Linked DNA regions of Skermanella sp. TT6. The protein of the gene in region 2 interacts with the protein of the main gene of each other region in a pairwise test. Links are inferred from orthologs where the notes say so. Each region holds a gene or a part of one and is shown on either strand. Other genes may lie near its edges.

Region 1 (11,488 bases), 230 kb from region 2 along the record:
GCGGAGCGTCTCGTCGTTCCAGACCACGCCGGACTTCTGCACCGCCTCGGAATAGGCGAAGCGCGGCACCGCCCCCGCCTGGCGGCCATAGACGCCGATCAGCGTCGGGCCGAAGGCGTTGGCGGAGGTGTCCAGCGAGTGGCAGCCGGCGCATTGGCGGAACGGATGGCTATCCGGGACGGACTTGGTCTGCGCCGATGCCTGGCCTGCGGCGAGCGCGCCTGCAAGGACCAGCATCGATACCGGCAGTTTTCGGGCCAGCAGTCTCATGGTGTTCGCCTCTGTTCAACAGGGCTGCCGCGGCCGGCCCCATTCCGGCACCCCACCGCAACCCTGGCCCGCGCACTATAGGCCCGGGCGGAAGGGCCCGATAATAGTACCAATGATCGAAGGGTTATTATGCCGCGCCCCCTCCCCGGGATCTTCCTTATGGAAAGCCCGGCAGGGAACCCCTGACCCGTCCGCGCTGTTGGTGCCCGATGTTTTTCGTTTTCTTGAAAGGTTTCCCATGCGCGTACGACTGAAACCCGTGGAAGACCAGGTCATCGTGATCACAGGCGCCAGCAGCGGCATCGGGCTCGCGACGGCGCGGATGGCCGCCCGGCGCGGCGCGCGGCTGGTCCTGGCGGCCCGCGACGGGAACGCGCTGCGCGAGGTCGAGACCGACATCCGCCGCGACGGCGGCCAGGCGATCTTCGCGGTGGCCGACGTCGCCGACGAGGACGCCATGATGGGGCTGGCCGAGACGGCGCTCCGCGAGTTCGGCGGCTTCGACACCTGGGTCAACAATGCCGGCACCTCGATCTACGGCAAGGTCGAGGACACCCCGATGGAGGACCAGCGGCGGCTGTTCGAGACCAACTACTGGGGCACGGTGATCGGCTCGCGCATCGCGGCCACGCACCTGCGCCGCCGGGGCGGCGCGCTGGTCAACGTGGGCAGCGTGCTGTCCGACCGGGCGGTGCCGCTCCAGGCGACCTATTGCGCGACCAAGCACGCGGTCAAGGGATTCACCAACGCGCTGCGCATGGAACTGGAGGCCGACGGCGCCCCGGTCTCGGTCACCCTGATCAAGCCGGCCGCGGTCGATACCCAGCTGGAGGAGCACGCCCGGAGCCTGACGGGCGCGGAGCCGCTGAACCCGCCCCCGGTCTACGCGCCGGAGACGGTCGCGGAGGCCATCCTGCACGCGGCCGAGCATACCGTGCGGGAGCTGACCATCGGCAGCGCCGGCAAGCTGATTTCCCTGTCGGAAGCCCTGGCGCCGCGCCTGACCGACAAGGTCATGGAGGCGGTGGCCCCGGGCTGGCAGCGGAGCGGCGGCCCGTTGCGGCGCCGGACCGACAACCTGTACGGCCCGGCGGGGCATGACGGCGACGAGCGCGCCGGCCGGCACAGCCTGGTCCGGGAGCGGAGCTACTACACCACGGCCGTCATGCACCCCGTGGCGACCGCCGCCCTGGTCGCCGGCGTGGCGGCGCTCGGCGCCCTCATGGTCGGCGGCGGGCGCCAGATCCGCCACCGCGACATGGGGTACGACTGAGGCAGGGTCCCCGGCTCAGCCGTCGCCCAGCGTCAGCAGCGAGGCGTTGCCGCCGGACGCGGTCGTGTCGATGCTGACGACCCGCTCGGTCGCGAACCGCTCGATGCCGTCGTCGAGCGAGGCCAGCGGCACGCGCCGGCCGTCCCGCTCCGCCAGCGCCCGGCGCAACGGGACGGCTTCCGCGTCGATTCCCTCGAAGGCGACCACGCCGAGGTCGGGGAAGTTCCGGAGCGTTTCGGCGGCATCGGCGACCGTCACCGAGGCGACCACGCCATCGGGAACCCCGGCCTTGCGCAGGGCCGCGACGACGGGGCCGGCCGCGGGGTTGTTCCCCGCCAGCGCCGCCGCATTGCCGGCGGCCAGCGCCAGGAAAGCCTGGGCCGCCAGCGCGCCGGCCGGGTCCGAGCCCCCGCCCAGGCACAGGGCGGCGCCCCGGCCGTGCAGGGTCAGGTGGTTGCTCTCGCCGGTCGGCCCGGGCAAGGGGTCCGCCGCCGCGAAGGCGGGCGAGGCCGACGCCAGAACCGCCTCGGCCGTCGGCCGGAAGGCGTCCGGCAGCAGGGCGGCGGCCCGCCGCAGGACCGCGGCGCGGTCGGTGCGGGCGTCCCAATCCGGCCCGGCCAGCCGGGCGGCCGCCGAGAAGGCGGCGGGATCGCTTCCTTTCCCCTCCCGGCCGGCCCCCTCCCGGCCGGGCGGCGGGGCGAAGGGGGCGGCCGCGGGCACCGGCGCCGGAGCGGGACGGGCGAAGCGGGCGAGGTAGTGGGGACCGCCGGCCTTCGGCCCGGTGCCGGACAGGCCCTCGCCGCCGAACGGCTGGACCCCGACCACCGCGCCGATCTGGTTGCGGTTGACATAGATGTTCCCGACCCGGGCGCGCCGGCAGATCTCCTCGACCCGGTCGTCCAGTCGGGAATGGATGCCCAGGGTCAGGCCGTAGCCGCGCTCGTTGACGGCATCCACCACCCGGTCGATCTCGTGCGCCTCGAACGGGACGACGTGCAGCACGGGGCCGAAGATCTCCCGCTCCAGCCCGTCGAACCGGTCGAGGGCGATCGCCGTGGGGGCGACGAACAGCCCGTCCCCGCCGGTGTCGCGCAGCGGGTGGCGGAACAGCACCCGCCCGGCCTGCTCGAAGCTCCGGCAATGTTCCTCGATGATGCCTTGGGATTCCGCGTCGATCACGGGACCCACGTCGGTCGCGGGGTTCCAGGGGTCCCCGACGCGCAGCTCCATCGCCGCCCCTTCCAGCATGGCGAGAAGGTGGTCCCGGATGTCGGACTGGACGAACACGGCGCGGAGCGCCGAGCAGCGCTGGCCGGCGCTCTGGAAGGCGGAATTGACGATGTCGCGGACCGCGTGCTCGACCAGGGCGGTGCTGTCCACGATCATGGCGTTCAGGCCGCCGGTCTCGGCGATCAGCGGCGCGCGGGCCGATCCGTGGGCCGCCAGCGCGCGGTCGATCAGGATGGCCGTCTCGGTCGAGCCGGTGAAGCAGACGCCCGCCGTCCGCGGGTCGGCGGTCAGGGCGGCCCCGACCATGGCGCCGTCGCCGGGCAGCAGGGACAGGACCTCGGGCGGCACGCCGGCCTCGATCATCAGCGCCACCGCCCGGGCGGCGACCAGGGGCGTCTGCTCGGCCGGCTTGGCGACCACGGTGTTGCCGGCGACCAGGGCCGCGACCACCTGCCCCGTGAAGATCGCCAGCGGGAAGTTCCACGGCGAGATGCAGACGAACGGCCCCAGGCCTTGTGAACCGGCCGGCAGGCGCCGGGCCTGCGCCGCGTAGTAGCGGCAGAAATCCACGGCCTCGCGGACCTCCAGGACGCCGTCCATGCGGGTCTTGCCGGCCTCGCGCGTCAGGATCGCCATCAGTTCGAAGGTTTCGGCCTCGTAGAGGTCGGCGATCCGGTCCAGGATCGCGGCGCGGTCGGCCGGCGCCCGGTCCCGCCAGGCCGGAAAAGCGGCGGCGGCCACGTCCAGCGCGCGGCCGGCGGCTTCCCTGTCGGCCTGCCGGACGGTCCCGACCCGGTCGGTGCGGTCGGCCGGGTTCAGCACCGGAACCTCCTCCCCCTCCAGGGCGGAGCCTCCGACCAGGGGCGCCGCGGTCCAGCGGACGGTGCGGAACGGCGCCATCCCGGCCTCGACCTCGGCCGCCATCGAGGGATTGTTGAGGTTCCAGCCGGCGGAGTTGCGCCGCTCGCCGTCGAACAGCTCCGGGGGCAGCGGGATCTTGGGGTTCGGGATGCATGCTGCCGTCTCGGTCGCGGCGATGGGGTCGCGGACCAGCACCTCCGGCGGCACGTCCTCGTCCAGGAGCTGGTGGACGAAGGAGGAGTTGGCGCCGTTCTCCAGCAGGCGGCGGACCAGGTACGCCAGCAGGTCCTTGTGGACGCCGACCGGCGCATAGATGCGGCACGGCCGGCCGGCTTCCTCCAGCAGCCGGTCGTGCAGCGCCTGGCCCATGCCGTGCAGCCGCTGGAACTCGAACCCGCCCCCGTCGCTGCCGGCCATCTCCAGCACCGCGGCGGCGGTCTGCGCGTTGTGGGTCGCGAACTGGGGATAGAGGCGGTCGCGGTTGTCCAGCAGGAAGCGCGCACCCGCCAGGTAGGAGACGTCGGTCGAGGTCTTGCGGGTGAACACCGGGTAGCCCGGCAGGCCCAGCACCTGGGAGTTCTTGATCTCCGAATCCCAGTAGGCGCCCTTTACCAGCCGCACCGCCAGCCTGCGGTCGAGCCGGTCCGCCAGCGCCCGGACCCAGCGCAGGACCGGCAGGCATTGCTTGGAATAGGCCTGGACCACCACGCCGAAGCCGTCCCAGCCCGCCAGGTCGGGCGATTCCAGTACCCGCTCGATCACGTCGAGCGACAGGGACAGGCGGTCCGCCTCCTCCGCGTCGATGTTGAAGCCGATGTTGGCGGCCCTGGCCCTGAGCGCCAGGGCGTGCAGGCTCGGCACCAGCTCCGCCAGCACCCGGTCGCGCTGGGTGGCATCAAAGCGCGGATGGAGCGCCGAGAGCTTCACCGAGATGCCGGGATTGTCGTGGACCGGCGCCCTGGCGTCGGCATGGCGCGCGATGGCGTCGATCGCGGCGGCGTAGCTGTCCCAGTAGCGCCTGGCGTCCGGGCCGGTCCGCGCCGCCTCGCCCAGCATGTCGTAGGAGAAGCTGTATCCCTTGGCGCGCCGCGACTCGCCGCGCCGGATCGCCTCCTCGATGGTCCGGCCGAGCACGAACTGCTGGCCCATCACCTTCATCGCCTGGGCGACCGCGGAGCGCACCACCGGCTCGCCGACCCGCTGGACCAGGCGGCGCAGGGTGCCCGCGACCTGCGGCCCGGCGGGGGAGTCGTTGCGGAAGATCCTGCCGGTCAGCATCAGCGCCCAGGTCGAGGCGCTGACCAGCAGGCTGTCGGTCTCGCCCGCATGCTTGGACCAGTCGGCGCCGCCGATCTTGTCGCGGATCAGCGCGTCCAGGGTCGGCGCGTCGGGCACCCTGAGGTAAGCCTCGGCCAGGCACATGAGCGCCACGCCCTCGTCCGTGGACAGGCCGTACTCGGCGAGGAAGGTCTCCATCAGGTTGGGCGTGGGATCGGCGCGGAGCCGGCGGACGATCGCCTCGGCCCGGTCGGAAATCCTGCGCCGGGCGGCCTGGTCCAGCCGGATCGCCTCCATCCGCTGCATCACGACGGTGGCTTCGTCGGCGAAATAGGCCCTGTCGATGTCGTCGCGCAGCATCGCCTGATCCATCGCTCCGGCACTCCCCCTCGGGTCAAAACTCGATGGCCTGGATTATCCCAGGTCGGCAGTAGCCATAGTCTCCGATTTTGGCGGAATTTCAGCCATAATGCCTGCGGACGGGAATTCGGCAGGCGGAATGGCCTGGGAGGGGTGATGGACCGGATCGACCGCGCGATCCTGCGCGAGCTTCAGCAGAACGGCCGGATATCGGTCGTGGAACTGGCCGGCAAGGTAAACCTGACAAAGACGCCCTGCTCGGAGCGGCTGAGGCGGCTGGAGACGGCGGGCGTGATCCGGCGCTACCGGGCCGAGCTGGACCCGGTGGCCCTGGAGGCGGACCATGTGGTGCTGGTCCAGGTGGTGCTGCGCGGCACGACCGCGGACGAGCTGGAGCGCTTCAACGAGGCGGTCCGCCGGGTGCCGGAGATCCAGTCCTGCCACATGATCGCCGGCGACTTCGACTATCTGCTGAAGGTGCGGACGCGCGACATCCAGCATTACCGCCGGCTGCTGGGCGACACGATCTCGCGCCTGCCCCACGTGCAGCAGACGCACACCTATGTGGTGATGGAGACGGTGAAGGACGACATGACCCTGCCGGTGCCGGGGGGCTGACGGTTCTTGGCCACAGATGCACGCAGATGAACTCGGATGGGATCGACGGATGATCGTCGGCAGCCGGCCGGAGCGCCGGCAGCCGGAGGCTATCTGGATTTGTATGCGTGCATCTGCGGCCGAAAATCCTACCCCTGCGCCTGGGTCAGGCGGAGCATCTGGATCTTGCGGGCGGCGATCTCGCTTCGGACGCGCAGCAGCACGACGGTGATGAAGTAGGTCGTGAAGGCGAGGCCCATGGTCAGCAGGGGCCACAGCATGCTGGGGTCGATGCTGGGGCCGCCCATCCTGACCACGCTGGCCGGCTGGTGCAGGGTGTTCCACCAGTCGACCGAGAACTTGATGATCGGCACGTTGACCACGCCGACCAGCAGCAGGATGGCGCCGGCCTTGGAGCCGCGGGTCGGGTCGTCGAAGGCGTTCACCAGGGCCATGTAGCCCAGGTACAGGAAGAACAGGATCAGCACGCTGGTCAGCCGGGCATCCCACACCCACCAGGTGCCCCACATCGGCTCGCCCCACAGGCTGCCGGTGATCAGGCAGACCGCCGTGAAGCCGGCCCCGACGGGGGCGGCGGCCTTGCTGAACAGGTCGGCCAGCGGATGCTTCCAGACCAGCCCGACGGCAGCCGCGATCGCCATGTTGGTGTAGACGAACAGCGCCATCCAGGCCGCCGGGACATGGATGTACATGATCCGGACCGTTTCGCCCTGCTGGTAATCGGGCGGCGAGGCGAACAGCGCCAAGTACAGCCCGACGATCGTGAGCACGACGGTGGCGCCCGCCACCCAGGGCAGGACGATGCCGGAGAGGCGGAGAAAGCGCGCGGGATTGGCGAAGCGGTGCATGGTTCCGATCGATCCTGTTTTCCGGAATATGGGGTCGTGCCGGTGTCCCTGTCAAACCCGCCGGTCCCGTCGGGATGCCGCAGTCCCGAAGCCGGAGAAGGATAAACACAGCTTAGTCAACTGCCACTTTCGGCGAAATAGGCAAGAATTTCGCCTAAATGAGTATAGACATTCCGGATGATGTTACCGAATAGGCACTGATGTTTGCATTTTTGCTAAGTCACAGAGAAACCGGCTTTTGGATTTTTCTCGTTTGCGCATCAATAAGGCGACCGATACGGCACTAATGAACTCAATGACCGTATCGGGATAACAAACTTCGAACGGGGCAGACTTATGAAGCGGATCCTTCTCACTGGAACGGCCCTGGCAAGCGGCATGCTGTTCGCGTCGGTTGCACAGGCCCAGATCACGGTCAGCCTTGGCGGCTATACGGAGTTCTTCGCCGGCTTCTATGATGACGACGCGCCGGGTCGCACCAACCGTGAGTTCCAGCTGGAGACCGAGATCGTCATCCGTGCCGACGGCAAGGCTGACAACGGCCTGCTGTACGGCGCCAAGGTCGAACTGCAGAACAGCACCGGCGGCGGTCCCACCAGCGTCGGCACCGACGAGGCCTCGGTCTATCTGGGCGGCACCTGGGGCCGTCTGGAACTGGGCGATTTCGACGGCGCCGCCGATACCCTGAAGATCTACGCACCGGTGATCGGTATCGAGCAGATCGACGGCGACGCCTACGACTTCCTGGGCGCCGAGTCGGCCACCGGCCTCTCCCTGGGTTCGCAGATCGCCTTCGGCATCCATATCCCGAACTCCGGCGACGCGACCAAGGTCATGTACCTGACCCCGCGCTTCGCGGGCTTCCAGGCCGGCGTCAGCTACGCGCCGGAGAGCGACAGCCAGGGCCAGAACGTCGTCGCCCTTGAAGACGTGAACCTGAGCTACAAGGACTGGATCGAGGGCGGCATCAACTATACCGGCGAGTTCGCGGGCTTCTCCGTCGCGGCCGGAGCCACCATCTCGACCGCCTCGGGCCAGGGCAATCCCCTCATCGGGACCCTGGAAGACTTCACCGCGTGGAACATCGGCGGCCAGGTCGGCTATGCCGGCTTCGTCCTGGGCGGCGGCTACGTGCAAGCCGACGACTTCAACGTTCCCACCGGCGCCGTCGACAACGACCAGTCCGTATGGCATGTCGGCCTGAGCTACACCGCAGGCCCGATCGCCGTGGGCGCCAGCTACATGGATGCCGAGGGATACAAGGGAGACGCCGCGACCTATGCCAGCGATTACAAGTCGTACGGCGTCGGCGTCGCCTATACCCTCGCGCCGGGCTTCGTCGTCCAGTCCGACCTGATGTTCGTCGACGAGGATGTCCGGACGGCCGCCGCCGGCCCGACCTTCAACAACGAAGGCTACGTCTTCGTGGTCGGCACCCGCCTGGACTTCTGATCGGAGAGAAAGGGACGCCGGCCTTCGCCCGTCAAGGCGAACGCCGGCGTCGGCTTTCGGCGGATTTACGGCTCCCTCAGTTCCGGAAAGTCCTCCTCCCGGAACTCCAGCGGGTTGCGGTCGGCGGCACCGGCCCTTCCCTCCTCCGCCCGGCGCAGCTCGACGCGGCGGATCTTGCCCGAGATGGTCTTCGGCAGGTCGGCGAACTCGATCCGGCGCACCCGCTTGTAGGGCGCCAGATGCCGGCGGACATGGCGGAAGATCGCCAGCGCGGTTTCGCGGTCGGGCTGCCAGCCAGCGGCCAGCACCAGATAGGCCTTGGGAACGGCGAGCCGCAGGGGATCGGGGCTCGGCACCACGGCGGCCTCGGCCACCGCCTCGTGCTCGATCAGCGCGCTCTCCAGCTCGAAGGGGCTGATCCGGTAGTCGGAGGCTTTGAACACGTCGTCGGCGCGGCCGACATAGGTCAGGTAGCCGTCCTCGTCCTTCATCGCGACGTCGCCGGTGCGGTAGTAGCCGCCGGCCATGATCTCCTCCGTCCGGGCGGCATCGTCGCGATAGCCGGTCATCAGGCCGACCGGCCGGCGGTCGAGCATCAGGCAGACCTGGCCTTCGGGCCGCTCCGTCCCGTCGGCGTCGAGCAGCTTCACCACGTAGCCCGGCAACGGGCGGCCCATGGAGCCGGGCTTGACCGGCTGGCCGGGGGGATTGGCGATCTGGGCCGTCGTCTCGGTCTGGCCGTAGCCGTCGCGGATCGTGATGCCCCAAGCCTCGCGCACGGTGTCGATCACCTCGGGGTTGAGCGGCTCGCCGGCGCCGATCAGGTCGCGCAGCCTGACCGGATAGGCCTTCAGGTCCTCCTGGATGAACAGGCGCCACACCGTCGGCGGCGCGCACAGGGTGGTGACGCCGCAGCGCGCGATCACCGACAGCATGTCGGGCGCCGAGAAGCGCTTGTAGGTATAGACGAAGACCGCCGCCCCGGCGTTCCAGGGCGCGAAGAAGTTGCTCCAGGCGTGCTTGGCCCAGCCGGGCGAGCTGATGTTCAGGTGGATGTCGCCGGGCATCAGGCCCAGCCAGTAGAGCGTCGAGAGATGGCCGACCGGGTAGCTCCGGTGGCTGTGCTCGACCAGCTTCGCCTTGGCCGTGGTGCCGGAGGTGAAATAGAGCAGCAGCGGGTCGTCGGCGGGGGTGACGCCGTCCGGCTCGAACGAGGCTGGCGCGTCGTAGGCGTCCTCGAACCGCCGCCAGCCTTCCGGCACGGCGGTGCCGCCGACGGCGATCCTGGTGTAGGAGCCGGGCAGGCCGTCGAACTTGGCGGCGTCCTCCGCCCCGGCGATCACGTGGGCGACGCGGCCCCGCTCGATCCGGTCGGCCAGGTCCTCGGCGTTCAGCAGGGTGGTGCTGGGGATCAGCACCGCGCCCAGCTTGATCGCCGCCAGCATGGTTTCCCACAGGGGCGCCACGTTGCCGAGCATCAGCAGGATCGGGTCGCCGCGCCGCACGCCCTGGGACCGGAGGTGATTGGCGACCCGGTCGGAACGCTCGGCCATCTGGGAAAAGCTCAGCTTCGTCTCGGCGCCGCCTTCCTCGACGATCCACAGGGCGGTCCTGTCGTTGCCGCGCGCCATGGGATCGAAATAATCCAGCGCCCAGTTGAAGGTTTCGAATTCCGGCCAACGGAAATCGCGGTACGCGGTCTCGTAATCCTCGCGATTCTCGATCAGGAAATCGCGCGCTTTCAGGAATTCCGCTCCGGGCGTCGTCATGTCGTTTTTCCTCCGTCCCCCTGGGGGTCCGATGCCGGATGCCCGGCCCCCTTATTCGCGGCGGGAGTTTAGGCGGCGTGGGTGGGGTCTGTCCATCCGCGCCGCCCTGGGGTAAACCTGTCGATAACGAAGCGAATCGAAGAACCGATCAGGGATGGAGGATCAACGCCAAGATGACCGAGCAAACGCCTGCGATTTCGGCTTTCGACATCTCCGGCCGCCGGGCGCTGGTGACGGGAGGGACAAGCGGGATCGGCGCCGCCATCGCGGCCGGGCTGGCCGATGCCGGCTGCCACGTGGTCGCCGCCGGCCTGCCCGCGGCGGACGCGGTGCCTGATCCTACCGGCCCGATCCAGACCGTGGACCTGGACGTGACCGACGCCAATGCCGTCGAGCGCCTCGCCAAGGGGCTGGACCGGCTGGACATCCTGGTCAACGCGGCCGGCATCATCCGGCGCGGCGCGGAATTCGACCTGGACAGCTTCGAGCGGGTGGTGGACGTCAACCTGACCGGCACCATGCGCCTGTGCACCGCCTGCCGCCCGTTGCTGGCCCGGCAGGGCGGCAGCATCGTGAACGTCGCCTCGATGCTGAGCTTCTTCGGCGGGGGACTGGTGCCGGCATACAGCGCCAGCAAGGGCGGCATCGCCCAGCTGACCAAGAGCCTGGCGATCGCCTGGGCCACGGACGGCATCCGGGTCAACGCCATAGCGCCGGGCTGGATCGCGACCGCCCTGACCCAGGGCCTTCAGGACGACCCCGCCCGGTCCGAGGCGATCCTGTCCCGCACCCCCCTGAAGCGCTGGGGCACGCCGCAGGACCTGACCGGGGCGGTGATCTTCCTGTGCTCCCCGGCGGCCGCCTTCGTCACCGGCACGGTGCTGCCGGTGGACGGCGGCTATCTGATATCCTGAGGGGGGGATAGCGATATCTGCCCCCCTCATGAGGACTCCGCTTTCCCATCTCCTGTCCGTGGCGCGAAGCTCCCGGGCAGCGGGCCGAACGGTCTGAGGGCGTTTGAAACACGGCGTGACCCATGCTACTTGATGGTTTAGGAGGCCGGCATGCGAGTGAGCTATTACGATCCCGATCAGCGCGCCCTTGAGAAGGCCGAGTCCCGTCGCCGCGACGAGGAGGCACTGGTCTCGGGGGGGATCTCGCACGAGGAATTGCAGCGTATCAACGGTGGCTACGGCATGTTCCGTGGCTCGAAGCTCGTGCGCCGCCCAAGAGCCAAGGCCGCCGACCGGACGCCCGGCGTGGCTCCCTGAGCCGACCGCACCTTCATCAAACCAATCAGGACACCGCCTTCGGGCAGCGTCTCCGCTTTCAGAGACAGGCCGGCCTGTCATGAACGACTCGGAACCCGCGCTGGACATCCCGGAAGAAATTCCCCGAGACCTTCTGGTCCGCATCCTGACCAGCGCGGAGTCGCTCGATTCCATCGTCGTCGGCGGCCAAGCTCTCAATTTGTGGGCGGAGCACTACTTCTTCAAAGCCCAGGAAGAGCTTCGCGCCTGCGCTCCCTT
Region 2 (11,617 bases):
GACTGGGGATCGACCAGCACCTGGCCGGGCGGCCCCCGTTCCTCGATGCGGCCCTGGTGCAGGAAGATGACCTCGCTCGACACTTCGCGGGCGAAGCCCATCTCGTGCGTCACGACGATCATGGTCATGCCCTCGTCGGCGAGCTGCCGCATCACGCGCAGCACCTCGCCGACCAGCTCGGGGTCGAGCGCCGAGGTCGGCTCGTCGAACAGCATCACCTTGGGCTGCATGGCGAGCGCCCGGGCGATGGCGACCCGCTGCTGCTGCCCGCCGGAAAGATGGCTGGGATAGGACTTGGCCTTGTCGGCCAGCCCGACCTTGTCGAGCAGCGCCTCGGCCCGGGCGATCGCCTCGGCCTTCGGGACGCCCAGGACATGGACCGGCGCCTCGATCACGTTCTGGAGCACCGTCATGTGGCTCCACAGGTTGAAGCCCTGGAACACCATGCCGAGCCGGGACCGGATGCGGTCGACCTGGCGCGGGTCGGCCGGTACCGAGTGGTGGCGGCCCTGCTTCATGCGGATCAGCTCGCCGTTGACCCAGACGCGGCCCTCGTCGGGCGTCTCCAGCAGGTTGATGCAGCGCAGGAAGGTGCTCTTGCCCGACCCGCTCGACCCGATCATGGAAATCACGTCGCCCTCGTGGGCCACCAGCGAGACGCCCTTCAGCACCTCGAGCTGTCCGAACCGCTTGTGAAGGTCTTCGACGACGATGGCCGCCCCGGGGTCGGGGCTGGGGATCTGGTTCGCTGGCGGCGGCTGTGACAGGCCCATGCTTCCGATCTGATTGCTACCTGTATGACCGCAACAGGCTATCCGGGCAGCCGCTGCGGCGCAAATCCGATTTTCCGCATCACTCCAATTTGAGGCGAAGCCGCGCCGCCGTCCGGGAGGTCGGTTTCCTGGGGCGCTATATCGGTTATCCACAGATGAACGCAGATGGACACAGATACTTGCCCCGATCCGTGTCCATCTGCGTTCATCTGTGGACGATGGCAATCAGCCGCCCTGCTTCAGCCTTTCCAGGAGAGACTGGACCTCGGCATGCTCGGGCGAGCCCGGCTGGAGCTGGATCAGCAGCCGGCCCCAGAGCTGGGAGGCCTCGGCGGTATTGGCGGCGCGCGCGGCGTCCAGGCCGACGAAGTAGAGCGCCTGGGGATTGTCCGGCTGGATCTTCAGCACGTCGCGCAGCACCGTCACCGCGGGGGCGGGCGGGGCGTCCTGGTCGCCGCCCGAGGCGATCAGGGCGTCGGCATAGGCGGTCAGCACGTCGACCCGGCCGGGGGCGGCCTTGACGCCGGACGCCAGGGCTTCCGTCGCCTTGTCCTGTTCGCCCAGCACCCTGTAGGCGCGGCCCAGGCGGAGCCAGCCGTCGGCGTCGTTCGGGTCGTCCTTCAGGCGGTTGGCGAGGCCGTCGACCATGCTCCGGATCATGGCGTCGCGCTGTTCCGCGGTCATGTCCGCGGCGCCGGCCATCTGCTCGCGCGTCGGGCCGGGGGCGGTCCGGGGGCCGGGCGCCGCCTGCGCCTGGGCGGGCGGCAGCGGCTGGGGCATCACCGTGGCGACGTCGACGCCGAGCTGGCCGGCGGTGTCGGTGATGCGCTGGCGCACCGTGGCGAGCCAGGGCGCGTCGGCCGGGCTCTCCGCCGCCAGGGCGGCCCAGCGGTCGAGCGCCCCGCGCAGGTCGCCGGCCTGGGCCCGGGCGAGCGCCAGGTAGTAGCGGGCTCGGGCGTCCTTCGGGTCGGCCTGGAGCACGGCGTCGAAGGTGCGGACCCCCTCCTCGGGCACCACGCCCTGGTTGGCCGCGGTCATGGCCTCCGCGTAGGAGGACAGGATGCCGGTGTCCTTGCCCTGGCTGACGCCGACGGCGTTCCGGTAGGCCTCGGCGCTGTCCTCGAACCGGCCCATGCGGGTATAGGTCTGGGCGATCAGCAGCCAGCCCTGGAGATCGCCGGGCTCCTCCCTCAGGTGCTGCTCCAGCTTGGCGATGGCCTGCATCACCTCGCCCGGCGGGCCGCCGCCCGGCGCTGTTTCACGTGAAGCGAAGGGCTGCGCCGGCAGGTCGGGATGGCCGGTCGGGATATAGACGGCCAGAGCTCCCAGGGGGATCAGGGCGCACAGCGCCAGCGCCGCCCAGCGGCTGCCCTGGCCGGGCGACAGGGCGCCGGAAGCCGCTTCGCGCTCCCCCTCGTCCGCCACGGCCAGCATGCGGCGACCGATCTCGGCGCGGGCGGCCTGGGCCTGCCGCTCGTCGATGACGCCGCGGGACAGGTCGCGGTCCAGCTCCGCCAGCTGGTCGCGGTAGACCTCCATATCGTAGGCGGCGCGGCCCGCGGCCGAGTGCCGGGCGCGCAGCAGCGGGGTGAGGACCAGGGCGGTCACGGCCGCCGTCATCAGGGCGGCGACGATCCAGAACAGCATGGTATCAGGTATCCTCGCGCAGCAGCCGGTCGAGCCGCTGGCGTTCCTCGGGAGTCAGCGGGGCGGCGGTCTCGCCCCCGGCCACGGCGCGCTGACGGCCGTGCAGGAACAGCGCCGCGCCGAGCCCGCCCAGCAGCAGCACGACCGCCGGTCCGATCCACAGCACGTAGGTGCTGGCCTTGAAGGGCGGGCGCAGCAGCACGTAGTCGCCGTAGCGCGCGGTGACGTAGTCGAGCACCCCGGCGTCGTCGTCGCCCGCCGCCAGCCGCTGGCGCACCAGCACCCGCAGGTCGCGGGCGAGCGGCGCGTTGCTGTCGTCGATCGACTGGTTCTGGCAGACCAGGCAGCGCAGTTCCTTGCTGATCTCGCGCGCCCGCGCCTCCATCGCCGGGTCCTTCATCACCTCGTCGGGCTGGACCGCCAGGGCGGGCAGGGCCAAGGAAAGAGACAGGAGGAGGGCGGCGAGGCCGGCCCGCAGGTGCGCCCTCATCCCTGGAGCTCCCTGATCAGCGGCAGGATGGTGCGCTCGACCTCGTCCGGCATCACGGGACCCACGACCTTGTAGCGGATCCGGCCCTCGGCATCGATAACGTAGGTCTCCGGCACGCCGTAGACGCCCCAGTCGATCGACACCCTGCCGTCCTGGTCGGCGCCGATGGCGGCATAGGGATTGCCGCCCTGGTTCAGCCATCGGACCGCGTCCTCCGGCTTGTCCTTGTAGTTGATCGCCTTGACGGTGACCCCCTGCTCCCGGGCGAGGCGCATCAGCACGGGATGCTCGACCCGGCAGGGCACGCACCAGGAGGCGAACACGTTGACCAGCTGGACCTGGCCCTTGAGGTCGGACGTCGCCAGTCCCCTGCCGTCGTTCAGCAGAGGCGGCAGGGCGAATTCCGGCACCGGCTTGTCGATCAGGGCCGACGGCACGACCGCGGGATCGCGGGTCAGGCCGACGGCGAAATACCCGGCCAGGACCACGAACAGGACCAGCGGCAGGATGTAGATCAGGCGACGCATCTCGGGGGTTCCTGTACGGGCGGTCTATTCGGCCGGCTGGGGCACGGGCGGACGGCTCCGCCGGCGTTCCGGCACGCCGATCCGGAAGCGCCGGTCGCTGAGCGAGACGCAGCCTCCCGCCACCATGATCACGCAGCCGATCCAGATCCACGGGACCAGCGGGTGATGGTACAGGCGGGTGGCATAGCCGCCGGTGCCCTCCTGCTCCTGGCCCAGCACGACATAGAGGTCCGATACCCAGTTGGTCCGGATCGCGGCCTCGGTGGTCGACATGCGGGCCACCGGGAACCAGCGCTCCTCCGGGTGCATCGTCGCGATCACCCGGCCGTCGCGGATCACCGTGAAGGTGGCCGACTTGGCCTGGTAGTTGGCGACCTGCTGCTGGTGGACCTCGTCGAACCGGATCTCGTAGCCGGCGATCTGCGCGGTGTCGCCCGGCCGCATCAGCTGGATGCGCTCGGTCATCCAGGCGGCCGACCCGGTCATGCCGGCGATCGCGACTCCCATGCCGGCATGGGCGATGGTCATGCCCCAGCTCGACCGCGGCAGCCCCTTGGCGCGGCGCCAGCTCTCCCCCAGGGGCGCGCGGAACAGCCTGACCCGGTCGGCCACCTCCACGATGGCGCCGAAGAAGGCCCAGGCCGCCATCGCCACGCCGAGCAGCGCCAGCACCGGCCCGCCCTGGTAGGCGTAGAGGGCGCCCAGCACGCAGATCACGGTCAGCAGGGCCGCGAACTTCAGCCGCGCCAGCGCGCCGGCCAGGTCGGCGCGCTTCCACGCCAGCAGCGGCCCGACCGACATGGCGGCAACCAGCGGCACCATCAGCGGGATGAAGGTCGAATTGAAGAAGGGCGGCCCGACCGAGACCTTGCCGGCGCCGATCGCGTCCAGGAACAGCGGGTAGAGCGTGCCCAGGAACACGGTCGCGGTCGCGGTGGACAGCAGCAGGTTGTTCAGCACCAGCGAGCCCTCGCGGCTGACCGGGGCGAACAGCCCGCCCATCTTCATGGACGGGGCTCGGATCGCGTAGAGCAGCAGCGCCCCCGCCGTGGCGATCACGAGCAGCACCAGGATGAAGACGCCGCGGGCGGGGTCGACCGCGAAGGCGTGGACCGAGGTCAGCACGCCCGACCGGACCAGGAAGGTGCCGATCAGCGACAGCGCGAAGGTCAGGATCGCCAGCAGGATGGTCCAGCTCTTCAGCGCGTCGCGCTTCTCCACCACGATGGCGGAGTGCAGCAGCGCGGTGCCGGCCAGCCAGGGCATGAAGGAGGCGTTCTCGACCGGGTCCCAGAACCACCAGCCGCCCCAGCCCAGCTCGTAATAGGCCCACCACGACCCCAGCGCGATGCCGAGCGTCAGGCCGGACCAGGCGGCCAGCGTCCAGGGCCGCACCCAGCGCGCCCAGGCGGGATCGACCCTGCCCTCGATCAGGGCGGCCACGGCGAAGGAGAAGGCCATGGAGAAGCCGACATAGCCGAAATACAGGAACGGCGGGTGGAAGGCGAGGCCGGGGTCCTGCAGCAGCGGGTTGAGGTCGGTTCCGTCGAGCGGGGCCGGATCGATCCGGATGAAGGGGTTGCTGGTCGCCAGGATGAACAGCAGGAAGCCGATGCCGATCATCGCCTGGACCGACAGGACCCGCGCCTTCAGCGTCGGCGGCAGGTTGCGGCCGAACAGGGCGACCGCGGCCCCGAACAGGGCCAGGATCAGCACCCACAGAACCATGGAGCCCTCGTGATTGCCCCAGACGCCCGACACCTTGTAGAGCATCGGCTTCATGGAATGGCTGTTCTCGACCACGTTCAGCACGCTGAAGTCGGACACCACGTAGGCGTAGGTCAGCGCCAGGAAGCTGACCAGGATCATGGCGAACTGGCCGATCGCGGCCGGCTTCGCCACCTCCATCCAGGCGGCGTCGCCGCGCGCGGCGCCGATCAGCGGCAGGGTCGCCTGGACCAGCGCCAGGAACAGTGCCAGGACCAGGGCGTAATGGCCCAGTTCGGGGATCACGGCGTTACTCCTTGGGGGCGGGAGTCAGGGGAGCCGTCGCGGACGCCGGCACGGGTGCTTCCAGCGACTTGGTCGCGTGCTGGGGGGCGCCGGCGCGGGTCAGCGCGTCCGCCACCTCGGGCGGCATGTAGTTCTCGTCGTGCTTGGCCAGCACCTCGCGCGCGACGAACACGCCGTCGGGCCGCAGCCGGCCCTCGGCGACGACGCCCTGCCCCTCGCGGAACAGGTCGGGCACGATGCCGGCATAGGTCACGGGAACGGACCGGGCGGTGTCGGTGACCCGGAACTCGATCGTCAGGCCGTCGGGCAGGCGCTTGACGCTGTTCTCCTCCACCAGCCCGCCGAGGCGGAAGCTGCGCTCGCCGACCTGCTGGGCCGCGAGGTCGGACGGGCTGTAGAAGAAGACCAGGTTGTCCTCGAACGCGGTCAGCGCCAGCGCGGTCGCGGTGCCCAGGCCCAGCAGGGCGAGGCCCAGCATGTAGAGGCGGCGTTTCTTGCGGGTCATCCTTCGTGTCCTTCCGCGGCGGGCAAGCCCGACGGTGCCGGGGCCGATGGGGCGGTCGCGCCGTCGCGCCGGTTCCGGTCGCGCCGTCGCGGGCGGCTCGTCTCCAGGGTCTTCAGCAGCGCTTCGTGACGGCGGAGGCCGCGCAGGCTGACGACCAGCATGCCCACGAGAAAGACGGCCGCGACCCCGTAGGCCGGCCAGACATAGGCGGCATAGCCGCCCATCGAAAAGAACTCAGCCATGATCCTGCCAGTTGATCCCTCGCCGGGCGCTCTCCAGGGCGCCCTTGACCGCCTTCATGCTTACCAGTTCTCCCACCAAGCCGTCATCTCACCAGAATGCGCCGATTGAAAGGCAATAAGCCTTACCGGTCTATTGCCCATTTGGTCCGTGAGGTCGGAACGGACACAGGGTCGCGACGCCATGACGCATGTCGGGGCGGATCTTCGCCGCCGTCCGGGATCTCCCGGCACTATGACAGCGGGGCCGGGGACAGACAAGCCGGGGGACGGCGGCTGTGACAATCGCGCTGTGCCGGACCTTTGGTCCGTCCTCCCCGATGGACTTAACCCCGAAGGTCTAATACCCTGGAGAAAGAACCGGTCGCGACTCAACCGCACCGGGCCGTCCTTCCGAAGGGAAACCCCGGATGTCCCGATCCTTCCTGTCCCGTCTCCTGGTTCCCGCCCTCGCCCTGTGCGGGTTGTTCGCGGCGGGTGCCGCCATCGCGGCGCCGGCCTGCACGGCGGCCCGGCCGACCCCGCTGGTGCCGACCGACGGCGCCCTGTGCGCCTCGCTGGCCGAGGCGGTGCGGAAGCCGGGCGCCCTGCCGCTCGACCAGTACGAGACGAAGCTGGGGGACTACCTGCGCAATTTCTGCCACCGGGACGAGGCGGCCGGCTGGGTCCGGGACAAGCGGGTGCGCGACACCGGCCCCTATACCGCCAGCCTCCAGGACGGCAAATGGGTCGGCACCTATGCCGGGACCCACGCGCCGGTGGTGATCTGGTACTCGCCCGAGATGGTGGCGTGGCTGAAGGTCAACCGGCCGTCCGACGAGGCCGCCGCCCCGGCGGACCCGGCGCCGGTCCCCGACGGCGCCATCATGGTCAAGGAGATGTTCCCGGCACCGGCGGCGGCCTGCGACGGGGTGGATCCGCTCAATCTCCTGCCGACCAGCGGCGCCGCCATCATGGTGCGCGATGCCCAGGCGTCCCACGACGGCTGGTTCTGGGGCTGGTTCGGCTGGAGCGGCTGGGCGCCGGACTGGCCGCCCGGTCCGACCAACCCGCTGGCCAACATGGGGTTCGGCCAGTACTGCCTGAACTGCCACGCCTCGGCCAAGGACGGCTACACCTTCGCCAGCCTGAAGAACATGCTGGGCCAGCCGGGCGAGCCGCTGGTCTTCCTCAGCCAGCATTTCTTCGAGGCCCCGGCGCCCGAGATCCACCACCGGCTGGTCAGCCTGCCGACCGACGACTCGGCGCGCCTGGGCCAGCCGCAATACGCCTTCGATCCCGACGTCGTCGCCGGGCTGAAGGTCGCCGGGCTGCCCAGGCCGACCTGGGAGACGGTGTCGAAGATGCCGTCCCAGACCTATGACAGCGTCTGGGTCAAGGCCGGCGGACCGAATGCCGCCAGCGAGTTCGTCACCTCCGACCAGTGCATGGGCTGCCACGACGCCGGCAGCACCGGCCTGCAGTTCGACATGACCCGGCCGAACCCCCACGGCGCCAAGCTGCTGAACCTGTCGCCCTATGCCACGTGGTGGACCTCGCCCATGGGGCTGGCCGGACGCGACCCGATCTTCTTCGCCCAGCTCGCCAGCGAGACGCAGACCTTCCACCCCGAGAGCGCCGACCTGGTGGAGAACACCTGCCTGGGCTGCCACGGCATCCTGGGCCAGCGCCAGTTCACGGTGGACAAGTTCGCCGAGACCGGCCAGTGCCAGGATTTCCTGCGGTCCTTCGCCAACGCCGTGCCGTTCCCCGCCGGCAATCCGGGCGCCGGGCACGCCTCCTACGGCGCGCTGGCGCGCGACGGCGTCTCCTGCACCGCCTGCCACCGCATGGCGCTGGGAGCGGAGGCGACGGCGCAGTTCAAGGACGCGCCGCAGAACGCCTGCATCGCCGAGCGGCAGGCCTTCCTGAACCCGGACAACACGGGCTTCGCCCGGACCTTCACCGGAAGCTTCCTGGTCGGGCCGCCGGACACGATCTTCGGCCCCTTCAAGGACCCTAAGGTCAAGCCGATGGAAGCCGCGCTGGGCAACCGGCCGGAATACCATGCCGCGATCACCAATTCCGAGACCTGCGGCACCTGCCACACGGTCCATCTGCCGGTGCTCGACAAGGGCAAGGTGCTGACCCACGTCTACGAGCAGACGACATATCCGGAATGGGCCTTCAGCGCCTACCGCACCGGCGAGGGCGTGGACGGCAAGCTGCCCGGCGGGCCGGGGGCAACGCCCGCGAGCTGCCAGGACTGCCACATGCCGAGCAAGGACGAGAACGGCAAGCCGTACCGCAGCAAGATCGCGAGCATCCAGGAATATTCCAACTTCCCCCAGGCCGAGAACAACCTAGGGCCGGAGGATATCGACCTGCCCGTGCGCGACGGCTTCGCGCAGCATACGCTGGTCGGGCTGAACGTCTTCTTCACCAAGATGGCCCAGCAGTTCCCCGACATCCTGGGCATTCGCACCCAGGACCCGATGCTGGTGTCCAAGGGCGTCGATCCCCTGCTCCGCACCGAGCAGGCGATGCTCGACCAAGCCTCCGGCGGCACCGCCGCGATCGCGGTGACGGGGGTGGAGACGGACGGCGGCAATCTCCGGGCGACCGTCGCGGTCACCAGCAAGACCGGCCACAAGCTGCCGTCGGGCGTGGGCTTCCGCCGTGCCTTCATCGAGTTCGACGTGCTCGACGCCAACGGCAACGTGCTGTGGGCCTCGGGCCGGACCAACGGCGCCGGCGTCATCGTGGACGAGGCGGGCAAGCCGGTCGCCGGCGAGCTGTGGTGGAAGGACGACTGCTCCGGCCGGGCCAACGCCGGCAGCCTGGCGCACCAGCCGCACTATCAGGTGGTCACCCGCCAGGACCAGGCGCAGGTCTACCAGGAACTGGTGACGGCTCCCCCCACCAATCTTCCGGCGGGCCAGGCCCCCGTCTGCGGCCACGACGCGAAGCCGACCGGCGACTTCACCACCAGCTTCCTGTCGATCTGCGCCGACGTGAAGGACAACCGGATCCTGCCCCACGGCTTCCTGGGCCTCGACCAGCGGCTCGCCATCGCCAAGGCGCTGGGAGCCGGCGCCGACCTGGCCGAGGACGTGGCCCCCACGGCGGTCGGCGACGATCCCGACTACCGCGACGGCGGCGGCGACACGCTGGTCTATGCCGTGCCGCTGGCGGACCTGAAGGGGACGGCGGCGTCGGTCAAGGCGACGCTCTACTATCAGGCGACGCCGCCCTACTACCTCCAGGACCGCTTCTGCACCGCCAAGGGCGCCGACACCGACCGCCTGCTGTTCCTGGCCGGCCACCTGAACCTGGACGGCACCGAGGCGCAGGACTGGAAGCTGAAGATGGTGGACAGCGGCGCGGTGCCGGTGACGGGCGCGGCGGCGGCGCAGGTTGGGAAGTGACGGGGGGCGGGCTGCTTCCGATCATCCAAGGAGGGGCTTCCCGCGATCCACGGGGAGCCGCTTTCGCCTTTGATCCGGAAAGAATGGCGGTTCTTCTGGTCGTCGGCGACAAATCCGGCAGGAGCGGGAAGCGCTTCTACAGTAAATTCATCGACAAGGCGGACCGCCGTTTTCGCCCATTCGGAACTGTTGAGAGCTGCGAAGGGGATCGGATCCGATAGGCCGGAGCATTGACGAAGTGATCGCCGAACTTCCGTCCGAGCGACAGGAATGCATCGAGGCGAAGTACCGGGAACTCAAGCGGGATGTGGAATGCCTGCGCGAGTTGCTCCAGATCGCCGGCAAGGCGCAGGCCGACATGTATCTTTCGACCCTCCGCAGTTATGTGGAGGCGGTCGGTGGCGAGATGGGATTGGTCGTCAAGCTGCCCGGATATCCGGCGGTGCGTCTGCGGGGTCTTGGGGAAATCCTCGGGGAAACATTGGAGGAGGAACCCGGCTAGAGCGGTACCCGATCAGGTTGAACCGTTCCGGTCGTCGCAGCCGGCCGTTCCACTCGACGCACTATGTTGCGCCATGGGCGCAACCTACGGCTCGATGCAGAGCGGAGGTGATGTGGGCCGACGATCGTAGGTTGCGCCCATGGCGCAACGCTTCGGGTCAGCTGTATCGGGCGGATCGACCTGATCGGGTACAGCTCGAAAATCTGGTGGCCTACTCTGCTTTACGTAGATTTCGCCGCCACATCGGCCGCATGCAGCCATCGCTGCATGGCGAGGAAGGAAGCGCCGTCCTCCTCCCCGATCGCTGCGGTCGGGATAGACACTCCTGCCACCAATGCCTTCATCGCCGGGCTCATGCGCGCCCGTCTATCCGCCACGCCCATGGCTGACATCTCCGTTGTCAGATCGACAATAGCATTATTGCCATTTCGTACATGGACGGTACAAGCATCGCGCGCAACACATGCGGAATGCATGTGCCGACCACGAGACTCCGGGAACGGGCGCGCGAACTCGGGATGACCGACGCGGAAGTGGCGCGTCGGGCCGGTCTGACGGAACCTCGCTACGGCCACTATGTCGCGGGTACGCGCCGTCCCGACTACGCCACCCTTCTGCGCCTCTGCCAGGTACTGGGGACGTCGCCCAACGATTTGCTGGGGTTCGATGCGCCGCCCGACGCGGAGAGCGCTCGCCTGCGGATGGAAGACGAATTGCCGGTTCATGCCCGCGCGTTGTCCGACGACGATCTGTCGCTGACAATCAAGCAGGTGAAGCTGTTGATCAAGCGTCGCCGGAAAAATCCGCCCAAAGCCTGACTACGAAGCGGCATGCTGCTTCAGCACGGGTTTTCGACGCGCGGAAGAACATCAAGTACCTCTTCCCGAAGGTCGAGGCACTCGCCCTTCAGCCCCGATTTGCCGGTTCCGCAAGCATGCCGGCGCAATGGCGTGCCCTTGCCGTGATCGCGTCCGCCAGCAGCCCGGCGAGGGGGTGATCCAGGCCGTCCTCCTGCGCGCGCAGACGAACCTCCGCCATATGCCCGCTTATCATCCCGGCGAGTTCGACGACACGGGCCAGGACCCTGTCCGGATCAAGGCCGAGTTCCACGGTCGATTTCCGCCATTGACGCACACCGACGTCGCGGAGTCGGTACTCGCCGCCGATCTTCATCGCGAGCTTCAGGCGCTGGGGGTCGAGGTCGCCGTAAGGCGGCGCGCTGGCGATGTCGTAGAGCGGAGCCAGACGGCCGCGCCCGGCTGCGCCGATCAGCAGCGAATAGTTCCTGGCATGGGCATCCGTGCCGGCGATCAGCCAATTGAAAGCCATGGCATCGACGAAACGGTGCATGTCCTCCTCGGGCCGTCCCGAAACCGAGCGGAGCAGGGTGACGACGGCGCGGGCACCGGGGCCGCCCTCGTTCTCGTACTTCAAGGTCGGGGCAAGCCCCAGGGCTTTGGCAGATGTCTTCCTGGTGAACCCGCAGGAAACCAGTTCCGGTCCAACGCCGGTCA

Evidence for each region.
Region 1: the proteins of ccmE (region 2) and IGS68_RS27090 interact in binary tests that used the Escherichia coli proteins (3 or more experiments, as listed by UniProt). The link is inferred for Skermanella sp. TT6 from one-to-one orthologs.

The regions. Positions count from the first base shown.
Region 1 is NZ_CP067420.1:5,789,991-5,801,478, reverse strand. The notes cover bases 4,879-7,740. They hold IGS68_RS27090 (heme ABC transporter permease), read right to left. Parts: upstream 6,739-7,740; coding sequence 6,019-6,738; downstream 4,879-6,018. Other genes in these bases: IGS68_RS27085 (porin), read left to right, coding at 7,075-7,740; IGS68_RS27095 (Lrp/AsnC ligand binding domain-containing protein), read left to right, coding at 5,429-5,890; putA (bifunctional proline dehydrogenase/L-glutamate gamma-semialdehyde dehydrogenase PutA), read right to left, coding at 4,879-5,284. In the rest of the region: IGS68_RS27110 (c-type cytochrome), read right to left, coding at 1-270; IGS68_RS27105 (SDR family oxidoreductase), read left to right, coding at 509-1,543; more of putA, read right to left, coding at 1,559-4,878; more of IGS68_RS27085, read left to right, coding at 7,741-8,190; IGS68_RS27080 (AMP-binding protein), read right to left, coding at 8,256-9,959; IGS68_RS27075 (SDR family NAD(P)-dependent oxidoreductase), read left to right, coding at 10,133-10,873; IGS68_RS27070 (hypothetical protein), read left to right, coding at 11,024-11,230; IGS68_RS27065 (hypothetical protein), read left to right, coding at 11,310-11,488. UniProt on the Escherichia coli protein: Required for the export of heme to the periplasm for the biogenesis of c-type cytochromes.
Region 2 is NZ_CP067420.1:5,561,914-5,573,530, reverse strand. What follows is about bases 4,206-7,196. They hold ccmE (cytochrome c maturation protein CcmE), read right to left. Parts: upstream 5,956-7,196; coding sequence 5,455-5,955; downstream 4,206-5,454. Other genes in these bases: IGS68_RS25890 (hypothetical protein), read left to right, coding at 6,605-7,196; ccmD (heme exporter protein CcmD), read right to left, coding at 5,952-6,197; IGS68_RS25905 (heme lyase CcmF/NrfE family subunit), read right to left, coding at 4,206-5,450. Outside these bases: IGS68_RS25925 (ABC transporter ATP-binding protein), read right to left, coding at 1-773; c-type cytochrome biogenesis protein CcmI, read right to left, coding at 999-2,420; IGS68_RS25915 (cytochrome c-type biogenesis protein), read right to left, coding at 2,425-2,910; IGS68_RS25910 (DsbE family thiol:disulfide interchange protein), read right to left, coding at 2,907-3,437; more of IGS68_RS25905, read right to left, coding at 3,462-4,205; more of IGS68_RS25890, read left to right, coding at 7,197-9,601; IGS68_RS35725 (hypothetical protein), read left to right, coding at 9,840-10,103; IGS68_RS25880 (helix-turn-helix domain-containing protein), read left to right, coding at 10,622-10,921; IGS68_RS35720 (HipA domain-containing protein), read right to left, coding at 11,010-11,617. UniProt on the Escherichia coli protein: Heme chaperone required for the biogenesis of c-type cytochromes. Transiently binds heme delivered by CcmC and transfers the heme to apo-cytochromes in a process facilitated by CcmF and CcmH.